2 regions of the Psychrobacillus sp. FSL K6-1267 genome follow, and region 1 is predicted to be linked to the other one. Evidence: predicted binding sites of a transcription regulator. Region 1 holds the regulator's gene; the other holds the start of a gene.
What was found. Region 1 encodes CtsR, which represses protease genes until heat stress. Its sites were predicted from a motif close to ATGGTCAATAAAGGTCAAACA; they were not measured.
Positions count from the first base shown of each region.

Region 1 (12,078 bases):
GGACCTAAGAAGATAAACGAACCGATTGGACGCTTAGGATCTTTTAGCCCTGCGCGAGCACGACGGATCGCACGAGAAATAGCATCTACAGCTTCTTTTTGACCAATAACTCGTTCATGTAATTTGTCTTCTAGTTTTAATAATTTCTCAGATTCTGTTTGAGCAAGCTTGGAAACAGGGATTCCCGTCCACATAGAGACAACAGCAGCAATATCCTCTACAGTAACTTCTGATTCTTCTTTGCCTTGTTTTTCTTTCCAAGTGTTTTTCATTGTTTCTAATTTATCTTTTATCTTCTGTTCTTTATCACGGAAAGATGCTGCTTTTTCAAATTCCTGGCTTTGAACAGCTGCATTTTTCTCAGAACGAACAGCTTCTAATTTAGCTTCTAATTCTTTTAAATTAGGAGGAGTTGTATAGGAACGAAGTCGTACCTTAGAACCAGCCTCATCTATTAAGTCTATCGCTTTATCAGGCAAGAAACGGTCTGAAATGTAACGGTCTGACATTTTAACGGCTGCTTCTACTGCCTCATCTGTAATTTTCACTCGGTGATGTGCTTCATAGCGGTCACGTAATCCATAGATAATTTGTACCGCTTCTTCAGCAGAAGGCTCGTCAACTTGAATCGGCTGGAAGCGACGTTCCAGTGCAGCATCTTTTTCAATATATTTGCGATACTCATCTAACGTAGTGGCACCGATACATTGTATTTCTCCACGAGCCAGAGCAGGCTTCAAAATATTAGAGGCATCGATTGCACCTTCTGCTCCACCAGCACCGATTAATGTATGAAGTTCGTCGATGAATAGAATGACATTCCCCGCTTGGCGAATTTCATCCATTACTTTTTTCAAGCGGTCTTCGAATTCTCCACGATATTTAGTACCAGCAACAACCGTACCCATGTCTAAAGTCATAACACGTTTATCTCTTAATATTTCCGGTACCTCATTTTGAACAATTTGTTGAGCAAGACCTTCTGCAATTGCAGTTTTACCAACACCTGGTTCTCCTATAAGAACTGGATTGTTTTTCGTACGACGAGCCAAAATTTCTATAACGCGTGTAATTTCCTTGCTACGGCCGATGACTGGATCTAGCGTACCTTCTCTTGCAATTTGAGTTAAATCCCTTGCTAATCCGTCTAACGTTGGAGTGCTAGCTGGAGCGACCCCATTGGAATTGCTGTTACTATGGGATTGATCGGAGCTTCCCAATAATTGAAGCACCTGCTGGCGCGCTTTGTTTAAGCTTACACCTGCATTGTTTAACACTCTTGCAGCTACACCTTCTCCTTCACGGATTAACGCGAGAAGTAAATGCTCTGTTCCAATATAAGAATGACCAAGCTTTCTAGACTCATCCACTGAAAGTTCAATCACTTTCTTAGCGCGAGGCGTATAGTGAACAATAGGGCCGACTTCCTCTGCCCCAGTTCCAACTAGCTCCTCAATACCTGCTTCTATTACTTTTGGATCTACTTCAATTGCTTCTAAAGCTTTTGCCGCAATACCACTTCCCTCACGAATAAGTCCAAGTAATATATGTTCTGTTCCTATAGATTCATGCTTTAAGCGAATAGCCTCTTCTTGAGCTAATTGTAAAACTTTTTGCGATCTTTGCGTAAATCGATTAAACATCATGCAGGTTCCTCTCCTTTTGTTTTCTCTTTTTCTCCTTTTTGCAAACGTTCCCTTAACAGCTTAGCTCGAAACATATCACGCTCCGAAGCATTTAAAGTTGTACCAGCATACTTTTGTAAAAATCCTGGCTGCATAAAAACCATACATTCATTTAAGATAGACATATCCACATCTTGAATAAGTCCAATATCTATCCCTAAGCGTACATCGGATAGGCATCTTGCTGCCTCCTCCGTTGTCATAAGACGAGCATAGGATAAGGTTCCTAACGAACGATAAAGACGATCCTCTAGTGTATTGGGAGAATGCTTTAATAGTGCATCTCGTGCTTCTCTTTCTTTTTGAATAATTTGTTCCGTAATGCTTTGAAGATCAGCTAGTATATCCTCCTCAGTCTTACCAAGTGTCGTTTGATTTGATACCTGATAAACATTGCCGAGCGCTTCACTACCCTCTCCATATATCCCTCTTACAACCATTCCAAGTCGAGAAATAATGGTTACTATTCGATTCATTTGTTTTGTTTTCGTTAATGCAGGTAAATGCATCATAACTGATGCCCTAAGTCCAGTGCCCGTATTAGTAGGGCAACTTGTTAAATATCCAAACTGTTCATCGAATGCGTAAGGTAATTCTTTTTCCAATAAGCTATCTATATTATCTGCCCGTTTATAAGCCTCTTCAATTTGGAGGCCTGGAAAAAGGCACTGGATCCTAATATGGTCCTCTTCATTTACCATGAGACTAACAGATTCATCCTCCGATAAAAGGACGGAGCCTGTATCCGGAGAATTTGCCAATTTGGGACTGATCAAATGCTTTTCTACTAACACTTGGCGTCCGAGCTCAGATACATCTTTTATCTGAATGGAGGAAAATTTCATTTGCAATGCTTCATCAGCAGCATCCAACAAAGTGGCTGAAACAGATTGGTCAATTTTATGCGCTTCGTCCTCTGTAAATGCAAGAGGGAAGCGAAATCCATTCAGATTTCTAGCCAATCGGATCCTTGTGCTCATCACAATGTCAGAATGCTCTCCTTCCCCTTCCATCCAACTAGATCTGGAATTATCTAAAAAGTTATCAACCGACATAGTGGTCGCCACCTCCTTCGACAAGCTGTTTTTCTAGTTCTTTTACTTCATCTCTCAGCTTAGCGGCATCCTCAAATTGTTCATGCTCGACAGCATCCTTCATTTGTGTACGTATTGCTTCAATTCTTTTCTTTAAAGCTATTTTTTCACCAAGTACCCCTGGTGCTTTTCCAATATGTGTCGTATTGCCATTATGCAGACGTTTTAAAACTTGGGGTAAATGAGGACGAAAGCTTTCATAACAAGAAGCGCATCCAAACTTACCTTCCTCTAAGAACCTCTCAATAGACCAGCCACATTCATTACATTCAAGTGTTTTCTGTTGTTTTTGTTGAACCATCTGCTGATCCGCGTGGTTAAACCAATTAGATAGAAGCTGATGGAGAGATAATGGGTCTTGTTTATATTCAACATAAAACGGGTGTAGGCTATTTGCACAAACCTCACAATAATGTCGTTCAAAGTGTTCTCCGTTATGCACCTGTGTAACCGTCACTTTGGCCGGTCTTTGCTTACAATTTTCACAAATCACTTTTCAACACCCCGTTCATTTTTCACTTTTTTCATATTTTAACGTTAATAGCATCGCACAAAGTATTCGTGCTCTTAGATCGTCTCTTGCAGGCAGTGGGATGGCTAAAGTCGTTCTGGCTAAGGCTGCTAAAATAATTTTTGCTTCTCGCTTAGTTATCACTTCTTCATCCAATAATCTAAATACAATATCTTCTGTCGCGGACTCAGACGCCCCGGCTTCCAGACTTTGTATTATATGCTCAATCAATTCAGCTTTTGTATGGGCCCGAACGCGGAGGATTCGAATATACCCACCACCACCTCGCTTACTTTCCACCAAATAACCACGGTCCTGTGTAAATCGAGTGTTTATAACATAATTTATTTGCGAGGGGACACAGTGAAATTTTTCAGCGATTTCACTTCTCTTTATTTCAATCTGCCCTCTACTTTCTTCTTCGATAATTGACTTCAAATAACCTTCAATAATGTCAGATATATTTCTCATCTTCTCTCACCTCTTCTCATTAAAACTGACTTTGACTATATTTGACTATATTATATAGCGAAATTTTTGTATGTGCAATTGATATGCCTAACATAAAAACAACAAAAAAACTACCAACATTTATTGTCAGTAGTTTTAGGTTGTATCAAAATGGAAACTTATATTCTTATATTTGTGAATTGTATTTGAGTTGTGTAATAAAAAAATTAGGCTCTACTTCAATGTCCTTTATTTTGGAAAAGTTGTGTCTTTCGTACAAAGTAAGCGCCGGTTTATTTTTTGCACCAGTAGTTACTATAACACTTACACTATTAGGAGCGAGGTCCAATACGTATTTTAACAGCTCAGTAGCTATTCCCTTCCTGAAATGATTAGGGTGGACAATTAGCCTACAGATATCCATTTCATCTCCATTAATTTCATATGAAATAAAACCAAGCAGTTGTTCCTTTTCATACTTTCCTATATAAATTTCTTTAGAAGCTTTAATATCCTCTGTAGTTTCCTTAAGCTGCGGAATGCCATCAAAACCGATAATCTCCGCTTCCTTTCGATAAGCCGGAAGCTGTACTTCAAGCATTTCTTCTGCTACAGATTGATTGTGATGATCAAGTAATAAAATCATTGAGTACCTCGTTAAACTTTTCTTTTTTTATTGTTTTTTTGGGCTTTAGATAATTGCTTCCATTTATCTCGCTCTGTTTTTTGTGCAGCCAAGTCGTTTTTACGTTCCATATGGGCTAGTTCACGTAATAATTTTACATAGCTCCTATAACGATCCTCTTTTAGCACACCAGAACGAATAGCCTCCTGAATCGTACAGCCAGGCTCTTGTTTATGCTGACAGTCTCTAAATCGACACTGCATTGCAAGCTCTTCTATATCTTGGAAGCTGTTGCTAATCCCCTCGCTTGAATCCCATAGCTGAAATTCTCTCATCCCTGGTGTATCTATCAATAGCCCTCCTCCAGGTAACAAAGAAAGCTCTCTATGAGTTGTTGTGTGACGCCCCTTACTATCATCCTCTCGAATGTCACTAACCGCCATCACTTCTTCTCCTGATAGAGCATTTATCAAGGAGGATTTACCTACACCTGAAGAGCCAAGTAATGCACCTGTCTTCCCTTCGCCAAGAAGAGCGGCCAAGTCTTCTATTCCTTCTCCTGTAACACTAGAAACAGCAAAGATTTCGACGCCAAATGCAATAGATTCGACTTCATTGATATAATAATCCAATTGCTCACAAGCATCTTTTTTCGTTAGAACAACTACTGGTGTCGCCCCCGAATCCCAAGCTGAGAGTAAGTAACGCTCTAACCTTCTAACATTGAAGTCTTGGTTGAGTGACATCACTAAAAACACATAATCTACATTCACTGCAACCAATTGAATTTCCATAGTTGTACCAGCCACTTTTCTTGAGAATTGCGATTGTCTCGGTAAAACCTGTTGAATAATCCCTTTCTCTTCTCCTGGCATTTGCTCTAAAACAACCCAATCTCCTACTGCCGGAAAAGCTTCTCGATTGTTGTCAAATTTAAACTTACCTGAAAGGGAGCATAGCCACTCTCCATCATTTGTGACTACTCGATATAAATGTTTATGCTCGAGTAAAACTCGGCCTACTAATCCTTTGCTCGTCATCTTTTCTTCCCATTTACTATTCCATCCATACTTTTCGATTAAATTCAATTTAAATTTCCTCCTAATTTTCCCTAAAAATATTTTAATCGCCATTTTTTATTCGGCGAAATACTGGGCAACAAAAAAACCATGATTGCACGAATCAGCAATCATGGTTTCCCGATCATTAGTAAAGAAATTTCAAAAAGTATGGAGAAATAAGCTCGATTGTCTGTTTACAATCAAACCAATACCTATTCAGCCTACATTTAGAAAATTACAGAGTGGGACATCATGAACTTACTGATTCGTTTTGTGTTATATACAATAGCCATAATGCCTCACTCCTTTCCTTAAGTTAAATTCAGAATACTACAAGTTTTTGAAATATGCAATAGGCAATTACGCCGTTACATCACGTTTTGTAAATGACCAGTAGCTTGTTACTAGGAATATTAACAGATACACGACAATTATTATAATAGAAAAACTTAAGGTCATGCTTTCTATTAGCGGTGTATTTGTTCCGATAAATTGACTTAAATTTGTATTGGCAAATATAATGTATTTCGGAAATTCAAAGTCCAGCATTGCAAGAATTTGAGTTACTTGTACTCCTGCAAACATTAGGAAAATAGATATTCCAATTGCTAATGAGCTAGAGCGGAACACTGAGCCAATCATAAAAGCTAAGGATCCAATTACAAATACATTTACTAAAGACAGAGCAGTTAAAAGCAATAATCTGCCCCAGTACGAAACCTCCACTACCTTGCCATCGACTAGCTCTAACTGCGTACCTGGAATATTATCAAAGAAAATGTATCCAAAGATTATTCCCGAAACAAGAAGAACTATCGACATCATAATTGCAAATAGACCAACTGTGATTAGTTTAGACGTTAGAATTTTCCATCGCTTCATTGGTCTCGTTAGTAACATTTTAATTGTTCCTTGGGAAAATTCAGAAGCTACTATTCCACCAGCCACTACTACCGTAAATAATGTGACAACGGACATCATATTTGGAAGACCGCTGATAAACCCTTGTGCACTATCATCAACGATAGGAGACAAATTATTATCAGTTCTATATTTAGTTAGTTCAGGACCCTCAGAAATGGCAGTCATCTCTTCTACAGTAATAGTTTCTCCTTCACTACTCTGTGAAATATCTATTGAATAGACCCATTTTACAAGACCAGCCGAAGCAAGCATTAACAACACGAGCAATATAGTCATTACCCATGTTGATTTTTTAGTCCAAAGCTTTAACCACTCATTTCGTACGAGATTCAGCAATTTGCCCACCTCCTGTAATTTCTAAGAATTGATCTTCTAATGTTTTTCTATGTGGTGTTACGGAATAGATTTGTAAATCATTTGTAATCATTTCTGCAACAAAAGCAGGAACTTCTTCTTTGTTTAGAGGGATTACATAGCCAGTTCCTAAAGACTCAAAGGTGATTTCCTTATAATTAAAGAAATCTACTACCTTTTCTTGATTTGATGCTTCAATGTAATAATGAGATTTTTGCTGTTCATTTACCTCTTTAATAGATAAGAGCTTCCCATTTTGAATCACTGCAATTCTATCGCACATTAACTCTATCTCAGCGAGCAGATGACTTGAAACAAAGATAGACACACCTTGCTCTACTGCTATTTTTCTTAAATACATACGAAATTCACGAATACCTGCAGGATCTAGTCCATTGGTAGGCTCATCTAAAATGAGAAATTTAGGCTTATGTAAGATAGCCTGCGCTAAACCTAGACGCTGTCTCATTCCTAGAGAATAAGTAGATACCTTTTCGTTAATACGCTTTTGAAGTCCTACCTGAGCAATCACTTCGTCAATGCGTTCCTTGGTTATATTCTTATTCATTCGTGCAAAATGAACTAAATTCTTATACCCACTCATATATTTATACATTTCAGGGTTTTCTACAATCACCCCGACCTTGCTCATGGACTCCTCAAAATTCTCTGAAATAGGCTTCCCCTCTATAAATACCTCTCCTGATGTCGGCTCCATAAGACCTGTCATCATTCGAATAGTGGTTGTTTTCCCAGCTCCATTCGGCCCTAAAAATCCTGTTATTTGTCCAGGATATAAATCTAATGTAAGATCATCAATAATTTTCTTTTTCCCGATTACTTTAGTAAGATTTTGTAGTCTTACTATTGGTTTTCTCTCCATTTAATTCACCTTCCTTATCAATAATTTTGTTCTTATTAAGGTATACGTCTATAAACTAAATAAGTTCTATAAAATTCCATTTATATTTTTCTTGGAAATTTAATACGACTTTGCTGCTTCTAACTCGTTCTCTCTTTGTTCTTGGAATAAGTTGGTCATCCAAGACGTAATATCTTTTCTTTGTGATTCTCTTATATCTTCGACCAACTCATGAGCAATAACCGAGCCCTCACGCATCACGACAATTTCATCTAAAATTGGTTCCATATCCTTCAGCTCGTGAGTAGATAAAATTATAGACTGTGTCTCTATATCTATAAACTGTATAAACCCTCTTATTATAGACTGTCTTACCATTGGGTCTAAGCCAGAAAGAGGCTCATCTAGCAGATAATAATCTACCTCTCTCCCTAGTGTAGCGGCAATTTTTGCTCGCCCTCGATTTCCCTTTGATAATTTTTTTAAAGGGGCATGTATATCTAGCTGTAAAAAATCAGCTACGATACAAGCCTTATCATAACTAAAATCATCGAACTGAGAATCATAGAATCGAAATAGCTGTTTCACTGTGAAATATGGAAAAACGTCATCCGCGTCTGGTAAATATGCTATTTTTTTAGCTACGAGATATGACACAGGCTCTCCATCAATTTGAATGGACCCACTTTTAGTAAGCAATACCCCTGCCATCAGCTTTAAAAGTGTAGATTTCCCACTTCCATTTTCACCGACTAAACCAATTATTTTACCTTTAGCAAAAGAAATTGTTACATCATTTACCGCTATTTTGCCTCCATACCTCTTAGTTAACCCATTTATATCAATCAATTCAACTCACCTCTTTTACGGGAGGATAATTGGACAATAATCTCCTCTTCTGTAAATCCAAATGACTCCATTTGATGAAGAAATGTAGTTACTAGCGTCTGCTTCATTTCTTCTCTTAGCTCTTCTAATCTTTGCATATCCTCAGTCACGAACGTCCCCTGCCCTCGTTTGGTCTCTGTTAGGTGCAACAACTCCAACTCCTTATAGACACGTTGCATTGTATTGGCATTAACACCGAATTCTAGTGCATATTCTCTTACCGAAGGTAAACGATCTCCAGGCTTCACGTTTCCCTTTAATAAATCCCCAAAAATTTTCTCCATGATTTGTTGATAGATGGGCTTATCCGGAAGAAAATCAATCATAGGTGTATCCTCTCACTTTCCTTTGTAAAACAAATGTTGAGATTATAAATAAGCATGTAAAAACAACAAATTCCAATATAATTTGTCCTACGTAAAAGTGATCCGTAACCTCTAAAAACATATAAAAATCTTTGGAGCTAATTTCTCCTACATTCATCTCAGGTAGGTTTACTTTCCAATAGCTAGTTAGTGTTTCATATAGCTTACTTTCTGTAAATTTTGCGTAGTTATGGAATGCAAAGAAAAAGAAGACGATAGATACTATATTAGATAATGCTTTATTGATTGGTCTTAAAAGTCGGCCAATCACCCAAGTAAACAAGATTCCGATTGTAAAAGTAAGTGCTGCAAAAGCTGAAGTAAATAAAAAATATACCTCTAATTTCATAATCCATACCATACTAATATTCTCTAAGGGTTGGAAAAGCCAATAACCAATCATTGCAGTTATTATGACAACTAAAAGTGATATAAAGGTGAATACAAAAAATGCAAATAGCTTTGCCCCAAGCAGCTTATACATAGATGCATTTGAATGAAACCACATGTCCGAACGTTTCATATCCTTTTCTAAGCTTGCAAAGAATAAAATAGGCATTCCTATAATGTGCCCCAAAACCCAAATCGATGATAAAACAAGCAGTACATTCCCTAAACTAAAATCTATTCCGAAGATTACCTTTAACAAATATGGGCCCATTAGTACTACCAGTACGTTAATAAGTAATCCAATTAAAAGCAAGGATTTATACGCCATCCATTCTTTCCAAATCAAGCCTTTCCATTGACTCATATTTCATCCTCACCATCCTAGTGTATTAGTTACATAATACACTAGGATTTAACATAGAGTCAAACAAATTTTCAATTTAATTCCTTTCATGGGAATAGCGTATGAAAGGTTGAAAGAATGAAAGGCAGATTCCGTCAACCATAGCCCTTTCTATTTGATATCAAGGGATAATGTTTGTAAAGCTAGATCACCACTTTGAAAAAAATAGAAAAGCTCCAGCACCTTTTTATATTTCTAAAAAAGTAAAACTTGGAACAAGTATGGTGGTTTTCCGCTTTATACGGACGCTTTCCGCGTAGGAAGCGATAAGTCATCACCCCACTGGAGTCGTCCCCTGTCGCTTCAATCCACAACATTATAAATGTTGGATGAAGAACAAACTCCTATATATAAAATTAAATTTTTCTTTAAAAGATCTTTTTGATCTGCTCAACTTCGCTAAACTTAAAGGTCTATAGCTTGTGGGTAATAATTTATATAGTTCTCAGTAAATAAAAAACACCAATCCAATGTTAATTAGACTGGTGGTTTTTAAAATATCAATTATAAAGATGACATGCTACAAAGTGACCCGGCTCTTGCTCTTGCCAAATCGGCTTTTTCTCTGAACATATTGCCATAGCGTGCGGGCAGCGAGTGCGGAATACACAGCCTGACGGTGGATTGATCGGACTTGGCAACTCACCTTGAAGGATAATTCGTTGACGAGATTCTTCGATATCCGGATCTGGAATTGGGATAGCGGACAACAATGCCTGAGTGTAAGGATGTAATGGGCTATCGTATAATTGGCTACTTGTTGTCAGCTCAACCATATGCCCTAAATACATTACACCGATACGATCAGAAATATATTTAACCATAGACAAGTCATGCGCTATAAATAAGTAGGTCAAGCCTTTTTCTTTTTGAAGGCGCTGTAATAATTTTACTACCTGGGCTTGTACCGAAACATCCAATGCTGATATTGGTTCATCTGCTATGATAAATTCCGGATCTAAAGCAAGGGCTCGAGCAATTCCAATACGTTGTCTCTGCCCTCCAGAGAATTCATGGGGATATCGATTGGCATGATCACGATTAAGACCAACATCCTCTAACAATTCATAAACCCTTTCTTTTACCTCTTTTTTAGAGTTATATAGTTTATGAATTTCCATAGGCTCAGCGATAATTTCTAAAACAGTAGACCTTGGATTTAAGGATGCATAGGGATCTTGGAATATCATTTGCATTTTCTTTAAATAATTTTTGCGTTCTTTATCGTTCATTTCATGTACATTTTTCTCTTCGAACAGCACATCTCCCTCTGTTCGGTTATACAAACCTAAAATAGTGCGACCAGCAGTAGATTTTCCACAGCCTGATTCCCCAACTAGGCCAAATGTTTCTCCCTTGAAAATTTCAAAGCTAATACCGTCAACTGCTCTTAATGTACTGCCCTGACCTACCTCAAAATGACGTTTTAAATCCTTTACAGATAATAGAACATTCTCCGTCATATGTTTCCCCCCTAACCGTCATATCTTCTTACTGCACATATCTCTTTTTCTAATTTTGAGCCTTCTAATACTAAAATCTCCACCGACTTACCTGTCGAAGGCGAATGTAATAATTGGCCGTTCCCATAGTAAAACCCAACATGTCGCACGGGTCCAGTTCCTTCATCATTTGCAAAAAACAACAAATCTCCTCTTTTCCATAAAGAGGGGTCAGCCTTCGACACTTCTTTTCCTTTTATGGCCTGATCACTTGCGTCACGAGGGATCAAATAGCCACACGCCTTTAACATATTGTATGAAAAACCAGAACAATCATAGCCGTATGGGGACATTCCTCCCCATAAATAAGGTAAATCTAAATATAATTCTCCCAGCTTCACCGCTTCCTCTGGTGGAAGTTTTGGTAGTTGCTCAATAGACTCTGCAAATTGTACATTTTCTTTTCGGAGCAATGTCTCTCCATTTGGAGCTTGAACCTTATAATAGCTACTTGTTTCCGATATAACAGGAAGGATTGCATTAAATGGTAGAACAAGTAGGGGTTTCTCTTCCATATCCCATAGCTGAGTTTTACTATCCTTCACTCGGACAATGCCTTTATTTTCGACCTCAGTTACTTCTTTTAATTGGACTAAAGGCACCCAACCAGGATATCCTCTTACATCTTTTTTAGATGGTTGCCACACTGCGATAATTTTAGCCCAACCGTCACTTATCTCATCCACAATAACCGGCTCACCATAGAGGAGTTGGGTTTGAACACGATTTTCATCACATAAAGCAAGACGTTCCTTGTATGGAAGAGCTTCTAGCCACTCTCCTAACTGAACAGGATTTGAAATTCCTGGACTGTCTACTTCTCTAGCAGAAGCAGGCTCTGTCCAAACAGTTGCTACCTTTACTGCACAAATCCAATGATTACTTACTAACGTCATTGCTTCTCCCCCTCCGTTTTTATGCTCTCAATCCCTAATCCATAGCCTTCTGAAAATGTCATGCTGCT
Region 1 is NZ_JBBOOR010000001.1:4,029,110-4,041,187, forward strand. It holds gene MHB55_RS20720 (AAA family ATPase) at 1-1,646, opposite strand, end outside; gene MHB55_RS20725 (protein arginine kinase) at 1,643-2,740, opposite strand; gene MHB55_RS20730 (UvrB/UvrC motif-containing protein) at 2,730-3,272, opposite strand; gene MHB55_RS20735 (CtsR family transcriptional regulator) at 3,288-3,761, opposite strand; gene MHB55_RS20740 (GNAT family N-acetyltransferase) at 3,928-4,386, opposite strand; gene rsgA (ribosome small subunit-dependent GTPase A) at 4,398-5,405, opposite strand; gene MHB55_RS20750 (ABC transporter permease) at 5,787-6,686, opposite strand; gene MHB55_RS20755 (ABC transporter ATP-binding protein) at 6,664-7,587, opposite strand; gene MHB55_RS20760 (ATP-binding cassette domain-containing protein) at 7,687-8,415, opposite strand; gene MHB55_RS20765 (GntR family transcriptional regulator) at 8,412-8,780, opposite strand; gene MHB55_RS20770 (hypothetical protein) at 8,773-9,573, opposite strand; gene MHB55_RS20775 (ABC transporter ATP-binding protein) at 10,113-11,075, opposite strand; gene MHB55_RS20780 (C40 family peptidase) at 11,087-12,010, opposite strand; gene MHB55_RS20785 (mandelate racemase/muconate lactonizing enzyme family protein) at 12,007-12,078, opposite strand, start outside.

Region 2 (12,078 bases), 2.9 Mb from region 1:
GCCGGTGAGACTTGAATTAGTGAAATTTCTAAAGTTGTTTCATCAATTTTCTTTAACCCGGAAATAGTATCTGCTTTACCATCATGATACTCAATTGCGCCAACTATATTTTGAAAATCTGCATCATAACGTACACCAGTATAATCTGGATGACCAATAATTAAATATGGTTGAATTAAATCTTCCACTTTAAGAGGTTCTCCGTCAGACCATTTTATCCCCTCACGGATTTTAATAGTTGCTTTTTTGTTTTCTTGATCTACTTCTAGGCTTGCAATTCCTTTATCACTAATCAAGAAGTCTCCATCTATTTCAAAGATAGAATTAGATGCATATTGTAAAATTTCTGCATCATAGGCATCTTCATAAAGCGAATAAGCGAATACCCCTTGGAATGGGCTATCCTTAACTAACGCAACTTTTAAGGTACCTCCAGAAATTGCGTTTCCTTCTGTTTCCATAGAGATTGGGAATGGAGAATCATTTTCTTCAGTTGCAGTCTCTTTCTCCGCTTCCTCTTTCTCTTCCTTCTCTCCATCATCTTTTTTCCCAGAATCGGAAGTTTCAGCTGGAGCTGGAGTTGTTTCTTCCTTATTATTACACGCTCCAAGGACCAACATAAAAGCTATCAATACTACTAATAATGTCCAAAGCTTCTTAGTCATTCATATTCCTCCTTTTTAGTCTCTTTTTTCTATATTAAACATGTTACGTCTAATACCAATTATTAGTTATCTGATGGTGTTATCCAAGACGTTGTCTTGCATCTGCCGAACGCCGTAATGCTTGCCCAACGTAGTTTATTCCTAACATCATTAATAAGATGAAAAGTGATGCTGGAAGCCATACCCACCATTTCTCCTGTAAAACGAGTGGGTTATTTGCGTAAGCAACCAGTGTACCCAAACTAGGAGTTGCTGGCGGTAAACCAAACCCAAGATAACTCAGCCCAGTCTCGATTCCTACGTTACCTGCAAAGTTAAGAGTTAACTCAACTATTAATATAGAACTGATATTAGGCATAATTTCTTTGAATATTATGATAATTCCGGGCGTACCCATTGTCTTCGAAGCATTTACATAATCCCTTCGACTTTCTGTTAGTGCCTTGCTCCTCACGAGTCTTGCTGTAGAGGTCCACATGAAAATACTCATTATTATTACAAACGTTGTCATTGTATATTTTGGTACAATTGTTACAAACACAATTATTAACATTAAAGAAGGGATAGTGATAAAGAAATCTATAATTCTCATAAAGATATTATCTATCCATCCTCCAAAGTATCCACAAACCAAGCCGACTACTATCCCAACAAATCCCGTTATCAATGTAATAGCTATTGCAATTCCTATGGAGTTTTTTGCTCCTATGATCAGTTGTCCCAAAATATCTTTCCCACCTTGATCTGCCCCTAAAAAGAACTTATCACCTGGTGGTGCATATTTATCTCTTAAACTTACTCTCATAATAGCTTCCTTATCAATCGTATATGCCCATATGAATACACCAACTATAATGATGACTAATGATATAAGAGAAAACATTGCAAGTTTATCTTTTTTAAATTCCCTCAATATAACTTGAAATCCGGTAGGTGGAGCATTCAAGGTAGCCTCTTTTTTTACGTTCAATTGTTTTCCCATATTATTCACCTCTCCTTAACATGTAATCTCCTACTCTATCCTAATTCTTGGGTCAACAATACTCATGATAATATCGGACAGTAGACTACCTAATAATGTTAAGAAGCCATATAACATAACAAGTGCAGTAATTACACTATAATCACGAGATAGTATAGATGAAATAAACAACTGTCCCATTCCTGGATATCCAAAAATAGTCTCTATAAAGATAGAGCCTCCTAGTAGTCCCGTAATCGTGAATCCTAAAAATGCAGCAATTGGTAATAAAGAGTTTCTAAAAATATGCCTAGAGTACACTTTTCTTATTGGTATTCCTTTACTTCTTGCGGTTCTAACATAATCCATCGATTTAGAATCAATAATTTCCGAACGTAAAAACTGAATAACAGTAGTAGTTGCCAATATGGCATAAGTGAGAGCAGGGAGCATCATATGATAGATTTTGCTCCATAGATACCCAAATGTTCCAGCATCATATTTAATATCCACGCTTCCTATTGTTGGAAACCAATGTAATTTATAACCAAAAAAGAACAAAAATAATAGAGACAATACAAATGTAGGAATTGCATAAGTAATAAAACTATATAAGACAATCGTTTTATCTAAGAAAGTGTCTTGAAAACGTCCTGCTAAAACTCCTAGCGGTATTGCCAAAAGGTAAAGTAGCACTACGCTCAATAAAGATAACCAAAAGGTATTCATTGCTCTCTCACCTATTAGAGCTGAAACTTGAACCTTGTAAGTATAACTTTTGCCAAAATCTCCTTGGACTGCATTAACCATCCATCGGGCATATTGCTCATACCAGGGGTCATTTAAACCTGCTAGTTCTCTCAACTCGTCTAATCTGTTAGGGTCAGTTTCAGGACTAATCATTCCAGTGAAAGGATCCCCTGGCATAAATTTCGCCATAATGAAAATCAATAAACTTAAAGCAATTAGTTGTGGAATCATTATCAATACTCGGCGAACAATCGTTTTCCACATATTAACTGCCTCCCTTCGTATTAGCATTCATTGCTACATAATGGGAATCAGACAGCTTCATCAAATCAAACACTTTTCCAGTTTCGTCATAATAGATTTTATGATTGGTCATATAATCAGATTCCACCTGCATCCTTTGCACTTTTCGATCTTCTCTTCCTATAGGATTGATATCAGGAATTGATGACAACAAGCGTTTAGTATATATATGCTGTGGATTAGTATAAATATCATTTCGTGTACCTGATTCAACAAATCTTCCTTTATACATGATGGAAATATGGTCACACATATGTTTAACAACCCCAAGGTCATGCGATATAAAAAGGTAACTTAAGCCATATTCTTGCTGAATTTCCTTTAAAAAATTTAAGACTTGGGCCTGCACGGATAGGTCAAGAGCTGAAACAGGCTCATCACAAATAATTAGCTTTGGATCACATGCGATTGCTCGAGCAATCCCTATTCTTTGCTTTTGTCCTCCTGAGAATTCATGAGGATATTTAAGCTTTGCATCTTCACTCATTCCTACAATTGCCAGCAATTCATTGATCCTTCTATTCTCTTCTTCTGGAGTTAGATTTAAGAAATTACGAATTGGTTCCGCAATAATATCCCTTACTCTTTTTCGAGGATTCAAACTAGAGTGAACATCTTGAAATATCATTTGAATATCACGGTTGTAAGAAGAAGATTTATTTCGTTGTTTATTTGTTACATCTTTTCCCTCATAAATAATACTTCCTGAAGTTATTTTCTCAAGACCTATTATCGACTTACCAGTAGTGGATTTTCCACACCCTGATTCTCCTACAAGGCCATATGTTTTTCCTTTTTCAATCTCCATATTTATCCCATCGACAGCATGTACTCGATCTATAATTGTGTTGAAAAATCCTCCTCGTATTGGATAATGTACATGAAGGTCATTAATTTGCATAAAGCTCATTGAGCATAGCCTCCCTCTTCACCTTCAAAATGGAAGTGTTGCCAACAAGTACATCTTACCAAGTGTCCTGGGGAAACCTCATGAAGGGCTGGTTGCTTTTCATGAGCATTTTCTGAGATCCAAGGTATGCGTCCTGAAAATCTACATCCTTCTCTAGGAAGGTTCATGAGAGTAGGTACCATGCCTTTAATCACTTCCAGTTTTTCAGTCTCACTATTTATTTGTGGAATTGAATTAAATAATGAACGAGTATAAGGATGTAAGGGATTTGAAAATAGTTCCGTTACTGGTGCTTCCTCGATTATTTGCCCCGCATACATAACGGCCACTCTATCAGCAACTTCTGCAACAACTCCTAAGTCATGAGTAATAAGAATTATTCCTGCCCCTGTCTCCCTTTGAAGATCCATAAGTAAATCGAGAATTTGCGCTTGAATTGTTACATCTAAAGCGGTTGTTGGCTCATCGGCTATGATTACCTTAGGTTTACATGCAATTGCTATTGCTATAATTACCCTTTGTCTCATCCCTCCAGAAAGCTGGTGTGGAAATTGTTTTACTGTTCTTTGAGGATTAGTTATTCCCACCTGATTTAGTAATTCTATTACTCTTGCACTTCTTTGCGCTTTACTTAGCTTCGTGTGGTAGACTAGACTCTCTTCAATTTGTTCGCCAACCCTCATTAAAGGATTGAGTGCTGATAAAGGATCTTGAAAGATCATCCCTATTTCTTCCCCTCGTACAGCATTAAACTTTTCATCATTCAGTTTGGCTAAGTTGACACCGTTATATATAATTTCTCCTTCTACTCTAGTTTTGTTGTGATCATGTAGCCCAACAATGGATGTAGCTAAAGTAGATTTACCACAACCTGATTCCCCCACTATCGCAAGGATTTCATTTTTCTTTAAAGAAATTGAAACTCCATCAACGGCATCATAATATGTATCTTTGATTCTAAATCCTGTATGTAAATCGTTAATGGTTAATAGCTGTTTTGAATTGTTCAAAGTAATTCTCCTTTCACAATCAATACTATTTTATTTCTCATTTCATTTATTTGACTTTTTGAACTTTTCTGTTTATTCGATTCTTTATTTGTAAAGTCTATTACAGTATGATTACGAGTGCAATAATATTTTTTATATAATTATTTAATCTAGTATATTAAAAACAAATAGATTTTATTAAAAATTAAGAAGTAATAAGGATTTAATATATATAATTTTTGGAAAATATGTATTTTTATTTTTTAAATTAATATCATTTTTAAATCATTATTATCATTTTATTACTATTTATTCCATTAAACTAAAAAAAATCCTTGTTTATAAACAAGGATTCAGACATTAAACCATCTGAAGAAATTGGAAATTGTCTTCGACATATTTCTGCAGGAATTATCAAGAATTCCAATCCAATCGAATAATGTTGTTTAATGGAAGGTACTGTAGGAATTACGATAACATTTTTTCAATTTGTCTTCGGCATACGTTTAATGCGTGGACCATCCAAGAGATTAAAACGAACCAAAATAAAAGGATTGGAAATCCAATTGATTTCCAATCCTTTTATCTATACTATGAAACCCTTGATTAGGTAACATGCATTTCTTTACTTATTTCATTTTTTTAAATAATATACTAGCATTATGACCGCCAAACCCTAAGGAATTGCTCAATGCGTAGTCAATATCTTCTTTTCTTGCAACGTTTGGTACATAATCCAAATCACACAAAGGATCTGGTGTTTCTAGATTAGTTGTAGGTGGCAAGATGCCTTCGTGAAGAGCCAGTACGCTGAAAATAGCTTCTACTCCTCCTGCAGCTCCTAACAAGTGACCTGTCATGGACTTTGTTGAACTCATTGCCAAGTTATATGCATGTTCACCAAAAACTGTTTTTACTGCCATTGTTTCAAACTGATCATTGTAAGGTGTGCTTGTTCCATGTGCATTAATATAATTAATTTGTTCAGGAGAAACTCCCGCGTCATCTAAAGCTTGCTTCATTGCTCTAGCTGCTCCTTCTCCTTCTGGGGCTGGAGCAGTTATATGATGCGCATCTCCAGTAGATCCATAACCAATAATTTCTGCATATATTTTTGCTCCACGAGCTACTGCATGTTCATACTCCTCGAGTATTATTATTCCTGCACCTTCGCCAATGACAAATCCATCTCTATTAGCATCAAATGGTTTAGATGCAGTTTGAGGGTCTGTATTTAAAGAAAGTGCAGTATTAGAACAGAAGCCAGCTACCGACATATGAGTAATAGGGGACTCTGCTCCCCCAGTAATCATGACATCCGCGTCGCCTCGCTCGATTACTTTAAAAGCATCACCGATAGAGTTAGTACCTGATGCACAGGCTGTTACTGTACATGAGTTAATAGCCTTCGCTCCAAAGTGAATAGATACCTGACCAGCAGCCATATCTGGAATCATCATTGGTACAAAGAACGGGCTAACTCGTCTAGTTCCTTTTTCTAAAAATACTCGGAACTGATTTTCGTATGTCTCCATTCCACCGATACCTGAACCAATCCATACTCCTGTTCGTAGACCGAGCTCCTCGGTAATAGTCAAATTCGCATCCTCCACTGCCATAATCGAAGCAGCTAAAGCGTAATGAGTAAAGCGATCCATTTTACGTGCATCTTTCTTTTCAATGTACTTTTCTATATCAAAGTCTTTTACTTCTGCAGCAACCTTTGCTGGAAACAATGATGCGTCAAGTCTTGTCAGCATTCCAACCCCTGATTTACCTGCTTTAATGCCAGCCCAAGTAGTTTCCACATCATTACCTAGCGGTGTAACAGCTCCAAGTCCTGTTACTACAACCCTGCGTTTTTTCATATATTTTCGTCCCCTCGAATTTTAGTTTATTTTCCCCATTTTAGAGCTATTGCTCCCCAAGTTAAACCGCCACCAAAACCTACCATCACGATAACATCATCATCTTTTACTTTTCCACTTTTTACTTCTTCTTTTAAAGCCAATGGTATAGAGGACGATGAAGTATTACCATATTTATGAATAGTTTTAGCCATTTTCTCTTTTGGTAATTCTAGTCTTTCTCTCGATGCTTCCATAATACGAATATTCGCTTGATGTGGGATTAACAAATCTATGTCTCCCTTTTGAAGGCCAGCCTTCTCTATAACATTAAGTGCAGACTCACCCATTTGTCGTACTGCGAATTTAAATACCTCTCTACCATTCATTGTAATGTAAGGTCCATCCTGCAATAAATATTTACCTCCACTACCATTCGCTCCAAGCTCAAATGATAAAATACCTCTGCCTTCAGATACTTCTCCAATTACTACAGCACCAGCTCCGTCTCCAAAAAGTACTGCAGTGTTGCGGTCTTCCCAGTTTGTAATTTTAGAAAGTTTCTCTACTCCCACTACTAAAATATGAGAATAAGTTTTGGACTCTATAAATTGCTTGGCTGTAACTATCCCATACATAAATCCTGCACATGCTGCAGATATATCCATTGCAGCAGCATTCGTTGCTCCTAATTGCTCCTGAATCATTGTAGCTACACTAGGAAAAGGACGATCTGGAGTAACTGTCGCTACCAAAATAAGCCCTATTTGTTCTGGAGAAATCCCTGCATCCTCTATTGCTTCTTGAGCAGCCTTTACAGCCATATGTGAACTTTCTTCTTCTGGAGCAGCTATTCTTCGCTCCTCTATACCAGTCATTGTTTTGATCCATTCATCTGAAGTATCCATTCTTTTTTCAAGATCTTGATTCGTTAAGACTTTCTCAGGTGCATAAGTTCCTAACCCTATAATTCCTGCATTCATGGAATTCCTCTTTTCTTATAATCTATTATTAGTACCTGGTATTAATAATAACGAATATATGAACATTTTTCAACATAGTTGTTCGATTGTAAGAATAATTCTTTTGTATAGAACCGCCATGTGTTATGATACTTATAGATAAATTCATTTTTGAGGTGAAAATTTTATGCATTATATTATGACAGTTATCTGGTCATTTATCTTGGTTACCATGTTAAATTATGTAGTAAGCTCTGTTAATGGCGTTGATTTTAACTTTTATCATGGTTTATATATGACTATTCCAGCAGCCATCATAATTATCCTAATTACTAAAGTTATTCCGGACGAGCCTGTAGCTGCTGAACACCATTAAAAAAAACTCCCTTTTGATAGGGAGTTTTTTTATTGGATATAGTATAGTGACTGTTTATTTAACTACTAGCTGACCATCTTCCACTACTGCCACAATGTTACTACCAGGAACCACATTTCCTCCAATTAGCATTTTCGCTACAGCAGTTTCAAGATGTCGTTGTATAAATCTTCTTAATGGTCTTGCACCATAAGCTGCATCCGTTCCTTCCTCAACTATCCATGCATAGACATTTTCCTCGACTTTCAAAGTAACTTCCTGTTCTAATAAACGATCCTGCAATTGTTTTACATACTTTTTTGCAATCATTTCAAAATGATGAGTCGTTAATGAATGGAACATAATAATATCGTCCATCCGATTTAACAGTTCGGGCTTGAAGTGTGCACGAAGTGCTGACATGACAAGTTCCTCGTCTGTTTCAGACACTTCTCCAGTTGTGTTAGATAAGTATTGCGAGCCTATATTAGATGTCAGAATCACTACAGTGTTTGTAAAGTTGACAATGCGACCTTGGCTATCCGTAATTCGACCGTCATCCATTAACTGCAATAAAATATTCGCTACGTCCGGATGAGCCTTCTCGATTTCGTCCAATAATACTACAGAGTATGGGTTTCTTCGAACAGCCTCTGTTAGCTGACCGCCCTCCTCATATCCGATATATCCTGGAGGTGCCCCAACCAATCGGGAAACGCTATGCTTTTCCATGTATTCAGACATGTCTATTCGGATGAAATGCTCTTCAGAGTCAAACAGGTTAGCTGCCAAAGATTTAGCTAGCTCTGTTTTACCTACTCCTGTCGGTCCTAAAAATAGAAATGAGCCTATAGGTTTGTTAGGATCTTTTATGCCTGCTCGTGCTCGCCAAACAGCCTCTGTCACTAATTGAACTGCTTGCTCCTGGCCAACTACACGTTCTCCTAAAGTCTCTTTTAATCGAAGTAGTTTTTCTCTTTCTCCTTCTACAAGCTTAGTAACAGGTATCCCGGTCCACCTAGAAATAATATGTGCTATTTCATCGGCGGTCACCTCTTCACGTAGTAAGCGTGAATCATAATCGCTATTTATTTCATCCTCATAAACTTGCAACTCTTTTTCTAAAGGTGGTATTTTTCCATGACGTAGCTCCGCAGCTTTATTTAAGTCGTAATTATTTTCAGCTTCCTCAAGTTCTCGGCGATAACGGTCTAGCTTTTCTCTTTTTTGTTGGACTACTTGAATTGATTCCTTTTCTGTTTCCCATTTTTGACGCATATCAGCTGAAGATTTCTCTAACTCTTCTAATTCATTACGGAGTTGTTCTAATCTTTTTTTGCTTGCTGCATCCTTTTCCTTCATCAAAGCTTGTTCTTCAATTTGGAGTTGCATCATTCTTCTCGTTACTTCGTCCAGCTCCTGAGGCATAGAATCTATTTCTGTTCGAATCATTGCACAAGCTTCATCTATTAAGTCAATCGCTTTGTCTGGTAGAAAGCGTTCTGTAATATAGCGGTTTGAAAGCTGTGAAGCCGCCACGATTGCCCGGTCATGAATGCGAACACCATGATGCAATTCAAATCTTTCCTTTAATCCACGCAGAATGGAAACAGTATCCTCCACAGAAGGTTCTCTCACCAATACTTGCTGAAAACGACGCTCTAATGCTGGATCTTTTTCAATATACATACGATATTCATCTAAAGTAGTAGCTCCAATACAATGAAGCTCCCCTCGAGCAAGCATTGGCTTCAGCATATTCCCGGCGTCCATTGCTCCATCCGTTTTGCCCGCTCCAACAATAGTGTGAATTTCATCAATAAATAAAATAATTTTACCTTCACTTTCTTTAATCTGTTTTAAAACCGCTTGAAGGCGTTCCTCAAATTCACCACGATATTTTGCACCTGCAATTAATGAGCTCATATCCAATTCAAAAATCTCTTTATCCTTTAATCCTTCAGGAACGTCTTTTTTTACAATACGTTGGGCAAGTCCTTCGACTATAGCTGTTTTCCCCACTCCTGGCTCGCCGATGAGAACAGGATTATTTTTTGTTTTTCTTGATAAAATTCGTATTACATTTCTTATTTCCTGATCTCTACCGATCACTGGATCCATCTTTCCGTCCTTTACAGCGTTTACTAAATTACGACCGTACGTTTCTAAAGGACTTTTTTGATCTTGTTGGTTCATTTGCATATTAACAGCTCCGTTTCACAAAAGTTTGACCTTTATTGACTAATATAACTATATAGCTTATTAGCATATTTTGTAAAGAAATTAGCTTAATTTTTATGAAATTATGCTATTATTTAAAGGTATTAGTAAAGGCGGTGATGGGGTGGATAATAGTTTAGTATCCCCGAATATAGGCTTATTATTTAAACAATATGGCTCTATTATAAAATTGGAAAAAGATCGCTCCGTTTATGTTGAAGGTGAGCTAGCAGAAGAGATTTATCTTGTGATTAGCGGATCTATTGCTATAAATAAAGATACAGAAGGCGGCAAACTACTGACTCTGAGAATTGTAGGTCCAGACAACTGTATAGGAGAATCTGGTGTTTTTGCAGATAATGCGCATCATAGTTTTTCTGCCCATACATTAGAGACCACTCAGCTATTGATGCTTCCTAAGAATAAATTTGAAAGTTTTCTCGTGAGTTCTACAGAGCTAATGGTAGAATGGACAAAATATATACAACTCGTATACTTAAAAAATCAGACAAGATTTCGAGATTTAATGCTTCATGGAAAAAAAGGAGCACTATTTTCAACTTTAATACGTCTGGCTAATACTTATGGGGAAAAACTCCCTGATGATAGTATTAAAATAAATTTTCAGCTAACTAATCAGGAAATAGCTAATCTATGTGCTATGAGTAGAGAAGTAGTCAATCGTATGCTAAATGATTTGAAGAATGAAGGTATTGTTTCTTTTCAAAAAGGAGTTATTACCATTCACGATATAGAATTATTAAAAAGAGAAAACCAATGCGAGAGCTGTCCTCTATGTGTTTGTAGAATAGATTAGTTTTATTTTTTGATTTGACTCTAGGTGGATGATTTTCGCGGAGGAAGCGATACTATGCTCCGTTTGTGATGTTTTATGTGTCTCCCTCTCCCGCTAATTCGCCACCTAATGCTTCAATAACAGTTTGTGTATTAATCCCGCAACTAAAATTTAATATCCAAGCAAATAAAAAACATTCCGCCCACATATGGACGGAATGTTTTTTATCTAATACCTAATGCAATTTTAGCGTAACGAGACATATTGTCTTTTGACCATGGCGGATTCCAAACAATGTTAACCTCGGTTTCTTTTACTTCTGGTAATTCTCCAAGCGCAGTTTTTACTTGATCGACAATCATCGGTCCCATTGGGCAACCAATAGAAGTTAGCGTCATCGTAACTGTAGCCTGTCCTTCATCTGTTAAATCTACATCATATACTAAGCCTAAATTGACAATATCAACGCCCAGCTCTGGGTCAATAACATTCTCAAGTGCAGACATCATACTATCTTTCATATCTTGATCCATACTGATAACCTCCTTACTTCTTTCATTCATCATAACAAAGAAGTAGCTTTTATGCCAAACAGTTTGCTAGCCATTCTGTAGCTCGTAGCATACCTTTTCTGGAAACAGCATGGCCAGAATTTTTTTCCTTCATAAATTCAATCTGAGACTCACCGTATTTTACAATCAAATCATCAACAAATTTCGAGGTTGGTGCAAAAGGTACTACTTCGTCCTTCGAACCGTGCCAGAAAAATAGCGGCTTGTTTGCTAACTTTTCTATTTGGTTAGATGCATCAAATACAGACAGCGTTTCAAACATTTTTCTTTTTTCTTCTTCATTCAATGGAACTTTAAAGCCTCTTTTTTCTATTAATTCAATTTGAGCTTTTGCTAACTCTACATATCCTGGAGTACCCATCATAATTGCTGCTGTATCTATCCAAGGATACGCAGTTAAACACCCAAGAGTAGTTATGCCCCCCATAGAGGTTCCAGCAACCCCAATTTTTTGTCCATTATCATAACCACGAGTACTTAGTTCCTGCTTTAGTTTACCAAGCTCTTCTATGGAAGTTAAAACTATTTCCCAAAATCTAAGGCTTATTTCTACTTGGTCTAACTTCATATCGCGATCTCCATGTAAATGAGCGTCGGGCATAATCACTCTACAGCCTTTACTAACTAACTGGTACGCATAATGAAGATTATGTTCTTTTCCACTTTCAAATCCATGTAGGAAAAAAACTACTGGTGCATTTTTATCAAAGTTATCATTAAATATATGTAAGACAGGAATTTCTCCCCA
Region 2 is NZ_JBBOOR010000001.1:1,161,452-1,173,529, reverse strand. It holds gene MHB55_RS05725 (oligopeptide ABC transporter substrate-binding protein) at 1-665, opposite strand, end outside; gene MHB55_RS05720 (ABC transporter permease) at 745-1,647, opposite strand; gene opp4B (oligopeptide ABC transporter permease) at 1,678-2,640, opposite strand; gene MHB55_RS05710 (ATP-binding cassette domain-containing protein) at 2,642-3,589, opposite strand; gene MHB55_RS05705 (ABC transporter ATP-binding protein) at 3,586-4,599, opposite strand; gene fabF (beta-ketoacyl-ACP synthase II) at 5,208-6,446, opposite strand; gene MHB55_RS05695 (beta-ketoacyl-ACP synthase III) at 6,473-7,408, opposite strand; gene MHB55_RS05690 (DUF2929 family protein) at 7,575-7,763, shown strand; gene MHB55_RS05685 (ATP-dependent Clp protease ATP-binding subunit) at 7,818-9,944, opposite strand; gene MHB55_RS05680 (Crp/Fnr family transcriptional regulator) at 10,087-10,779, shown strand; gene MHB55_RS05675 (metal-sulfur cluster assembly factor) at 10,983-11,291, opposite strand; gene MHB55_RS05670 (prolyl oligopeptidase family serine peptidase) at 11,341-12,078, opposite strand, start outside.
Region 2: MHB55_RS05685 (ATP-dependent Clp protease ATP-binding subunit) is a predicted target of CtsR. The motif match lies at 9,967-9,987, and genes of this name have one in related genera.